One region of the Vreelandella sp. F11 genome, then DNA from elsewhere that is predicted to be linked to it. Evidence: predicted binding sites of a transcription regulator. Region 1 holds the regulator's gene; the other holds the start of a gene.
What was found. The regulator PhoB, encoded in region 1, activates phosphate uptake and scavenging genes when phosphate is short. The targets are predictions, from matches to a motif close to TGTCATANNNNTGTCANA.
Positions count from the first base shown of each region.

Region 1 (2,405 bases):
GCAGTTGCGCATCGTGACGCAACAACACGTGCTTAACGATGGCCAAGCCTAAACCCGTGCCACCGGTCGCCGTGCTGCGCCCTTTATCGACCCGGTAAAAGCGTTCTGTTAAGCGGGGTATATGAACAGGGTCTATGCCTTCACCGTTATCTTCTACATCGATATAGCCGCCGCCTGAAGCGTCAGCTTTCCAGCGCAGTGTGATTTGGCTACCTGCTGGCGTGTAGCGAACCGCATTAAAGGCAAGATTAGAGACGGCGCTACGGATTTCCTGCTCACTGCCTAATAACCGGGCGTCGCTCTCGAGCGCAACGGTGATGGTATGCCGTTGATGCGACAGGGCTAGCGCATCAGCACAAACGCTTTGCAGCAGAGGCGCAAGTGACAAGGGGTGATGATCTTGACCGCCTTGGTCAATCTCCAACCGCGAGAGCAGCAATAAATCATTGACCAAATTCTGCATACGTTGGGTCTGCTCCTGCATCTGCTGGATACTGCGACCCAAGCGGGGAGGAAGCTGATCGGCGATATCACTGTAGGTTTCTAAATAGCCGGAAAGCACGGTCAGAGGAGTGCGCAGCTCGTGGGAGACGTTGGCGACGAAGTCGCGCCGCATCTGCTCAAGACGATGTAAGCGGGTAATATCGCGAGCCATGACCAAGCGCTCGTCGTCGCCGTAGAGGGTAATTTGATACTGCAGGATTCGTCGCTCATCAATCGGCGAGGTGAGCGTTAACGGTTCACTGTAGTTACGCGCATTAAAGTAGCTGATAAAACTGGGATCACGCAGCAGGTTGGTGATGTGTTGGCCCCTATCGTGGGCAGTTTGTAGCCCTAACATGGCGGTGGCCGCGCTGTTCCACCACTCTAAATCACCATGGCGATCAAGCATGACCACACTGTCGCGCATTGCTTCAGAGGACTCCTGGATACGTGCCAAAGTAGCCCTCAGGCGGCTTTGGGTAATGCGCTGACTTTTTTGATAGCGGTATAGGCGATCAAATAGCTCGCCCCACATTCCGCTGGCAGCAGGTGGCTCATCATGGGGGTGGAGGGTGAGCCACAGGTAAAGCTCTCGCAGTTGCCGCAGATGATAAAAAAGGCATATTGCAAGCCCTGCCGACAGCCCTAGCCCTGCTGAACCCAATAACCAGCCCAGACAGGTGCCCAGCGTGGCCAGCCACGCTAGCCGCCACAGCTCACGGCTCCATAGGCGCACATTTACACCCGAGCAGAGAAACGGTAACCGGTACCCCGAACCGTTTGAATCAGGTTTTGATGCACGTCGCCCAGCGCTTTGCGCAAGCGGCGAATATGCACGTCGACCGTGCGCTCTTCGACATACACATTGCCACCCCATACTTGGTCAAGCAGTTGGCTACGTGTATAAGCGCGCTCTTGGTGGGTCATAAAAAACTGTAGCAATCGGTACTCGGTGGGCCCCATTTCCAGCGCTTTGCCGTCGGCGCTGACCCGGTGGCTCACCGGATCAAGCAGCAGGCCGTTGATTTCAATCGGGTCTTCAACGCCACGCGGGGTCGCACGACGCAGCACCGCCTTTAGCCGAGCCACCAGTTCCCGGGGTGAAAAAGGCTTGGTGATATAGTCATCGGCACCGGCTTCAAGCCCTTGAATTTTATTATCCTCTTCGCCTTTCGCGGTGAGCATAATAATGGGAATCTCGGCAGTGGCTTCTTCACGCTTTAAGCGCCTTGCCAGCTCAATTCCGCTAGTGCCGGGCATCATCCAGTCCAGCAGCAGTAGATCAGGCTGGTGGTCGACCACCATGGCATGGGCATCCTGGGCGTTATCCGCTTCGAGCACGCGATAGTCAGCCATTTCCAGCGCTACCGCGATCATCTCGCGAATCGACGCCTCATCATCGACAATCAGAACGGTCTTGGCGGTCATACCAGAGCCTCACGGTGTTCAAAGTAAACGAGCTCAATGAAAACTAGTTTAAAGATAAACAGTTCAATGACATATCAGTGACGATAACACCATGACTTGATGACAATTATATGACATTCAAAAAAATTAGCCCGTCACAGGCCACCAACTGAGCGCGATACCGGCAAAAATCAGCAGCCCCGACCAGTGATTATTGAGAAACGCCTGGAAGCAAGCATCCCGCTCCTGGTGGCGAATCAAGCACTGTTGATGCAGGAAAGTCGCCGCCATGGCCGCGAGCCCTAGCCAAAAGAAACCACCTAAACCAACCCGCCAGCCTACCCATGCCAGCAACCCCAGGGTAGCTAACTGGAGAAGGCCAATGATCAAACGGTCTGCATTTCCAAACAGCACCGCTGTCGATTTAATGCCAATTTTTAAATCATCGTCGCGATCGACCATGGCGTACTGAGTATCGTAGGCCACTGTCCAGCACACATTGGCGCAGAATAGCA
Region 1 covers NZ_CP170448.1:4,735,028-4,737,432, forward strand. Annotated here, with positions in the region: gene phoR (phosphate regulon sensor histidine kinase PhoR) at 1-1,219, opposite strand, end outside; gene phoB (phosphate regulon transcriptional regulator PhoB) at 1,222-1,911, opposite strand; gene ubiA (4-hydroxybenzoate octaprenyltransferase) at 2,038-2,405, opposite strand, start outside.

Region 2 (2,405 bases), 720 kb from region 1:
AGCCTCGGGAGCCGCCATCCATATCGCCCTCATTGGCAATGGCAAAGTGGTCGCTATCAATCCACTGCAGCGCATCCGGCTCACGCAAGCGCTGAGCCTGCTGCTCATTAAAGATCAGCGCACCATCATCGCTGGCATCAATCCCGTCCAGATCCACCGACCCGGCGCTGAAGTGCGACACCACTTTGCCAGTATGGTCGATCACCGTCAGGTGGTTATTCTCTTGCAGGGTGACCGCAATCTCACCTAAGGCATTAATATCAACAAACTCCGGCTCAGGATCCTCGGGGGCGATCTCGGCAAGCCCGGTCACATCGGCATAGAGTAGGCTGTTACAGTTAACCTCCCCTGCATCGTTGATCTCCACCAGGGCAACAGACCCGCCGGGCATCTGCGGCACTCGACCGTCGCCAGCGTCCTCATCGCGTTCGTTCTCAATAGCGACGGCAACGAAACGCCCCTCGGGCGCTGATGCGGCGGCCACACTGTCGGGCTGACCATTCAAGGGGCAGGAGGCCAGTATTTCACCGCTATCGATATCGATGGTGAGCAGTTGCCCGGAAGGCTCGCTGTAAGAGACCGAGGTATTCACCCCGGCATAGACAATATTGCCGAGCACCGTCACTGCGGTGGGCTCGCCACCGACATCAATATTGCCCAGCGGCTGCGGATTAGCAGGGTCGCTAATATCGATGCGCCCGATCACGCCCAGCGGGCTGTCCGAGTAAACCAGCGTCATACCATCGCCTGAGGCAGCGATAATTTCCGCCGAGGTTTCCCGGCTACGATCTTCGCCTTCCGTCATGTTACTGGGGATAGCGAAGCTGGCAATGCGGTTGAAGTGCTTATCCGCCGCGCTGACCGAATGTGAAGCAGCCAGCGTAATAGCGAGCGCCAACAGTGAGGGTGTACGTGTCAATGTCATGATGAGGGTTGAGTCCTTGCCTAAGCCGAAGAAACATCTGGTTAAGTTATTAAACGTGCAGCATCAACTGGACTATCAAACAGCATGACCGTGTCAGGCTTATGACATTCGAACTCAGGTCTTCACAGAAAGAGGGGGTAGAGCTGGGAAGCCGAAAGCGCTTTGAGGATTGGAATGTCTGAGAATAAAAAAAGCCAGTCAGTGAGTACTGACTGGCTTCTTACTATCTAGTGTGGGTGGCTAGCTTTTATTAAGCGAGCAACAGCAAGTGACTTACTCGTCGCCTGCCATCTGCATTTGGCGCTGCATATAGTTCTGGATGCCCACCTTGTCGATCAAACCAAGTTCCGTCTCGATGTGGTCGATATGATCTTCTTCGTCGGCGAGCAGGTCACGCAGCATATCGCGGGTAACGTAGTCTTTAACGCTCTCGCAATAGGTGATCGCTTCGATGTAGTCGTTGCGGCCATCGTGCTCGATTTTTAGATCGCTTTCGAGCATCTCTTTGACGTTTTCACCGATGTGCAGCTTGCCCAGATCCTGCAGATTAGGGATGCCTTCAAGGAACAGGATGCGCTCGATGATCTTGTCAGCGTGCTGCATCTCTTCGATGGACTCATCGTATTCCCATTTGGCGAGGGCTTTAAGACCCCAATCTTTATACATTTTGGCGTGCAAAAAGTACTGATTGATCGCAACCAGTTCGTTGCCGAGCGCCTTATTAAGATGCTCAATAACTTTCGTATCACCTTTCATAACGTCACCTTTTCTACTGTAATGCTGATGTTTAATCTAGTTTAGACAATACGATCAAGCAGTTACGTTTGGAGAAGAGTATAGACGCACATAGCTATACCCCCAGCGTTTCTGAGAGTATAGATAAGATGATTAAAAGTTCAAGTAAATCAGTTATTTGCTAAAGATAACCCTAACAATAGTGATTCGCGTCACACGGCGTAAGCGAGCCCCATATTGGCTTCCTGACGCGCTTCCTGAACGGCATCGCGGGTAATCGTTTTAGCGTAGCACGCGCACTTACCACACTGCGTTGCGCAGCCGGTTGCCTCGCGTACTTCTCGCCAGCTGCGCGCTCCGTCGCTAACGTGCTGGCGAATCTGATGGTCGGTTACTCCCTTGCACACGCAAACGTACATGGCGACACCTCATGGAAATCATGAGATGAATGTAAATGATTCGCATACATCTTATCAAGTAGAAATTACTGCTTTTTGCTAGCCATTCGTCTTAGAAAATATAGGGAGCGCGATAAGATATTGTCGAAGCGACGCTTTTTCCAAAAAAATGGCCGATGCCCGATGCAATTATTTTTTCGGCAAAACCACCGTTTGCGTGTTGGAAGCAATATCCGGCCAGCTACGCCGCTGTTGATCAAACAGCACCCATAAGTAGCCCAAACCAAATGCCAGTAGTGAGAGCCACGCCACCGCGCAGCGGATTAGACACTGCTTCAGATTCAGCG
Region 2 covers NZ_CP170448.1:611,317-613,721, reverse strand. Annotated here, with positions in the region: gene ACFIOZ_RS02830 (esterase-like activity of phytase family protein) at 1-925, opposite strand, end outside; gene bfr (bacterioferritin) at 1,199-1,681, opposite strand; gene ACFIOZ_RS02820 ((2Fe-2S)-binding protein) at 1,873-2,079, opposite strand; gene ACFIOZ_RS02815 (RDD family protein) at 2,248-2,405, opposite strand, start outside.
Region 2: ACFIOZ_RS02830 (esterase-like activity of phytase family protein) is a predicted target of PhoB. The motif match lies at 1,015-1,032, and genes of this name have one in related genera.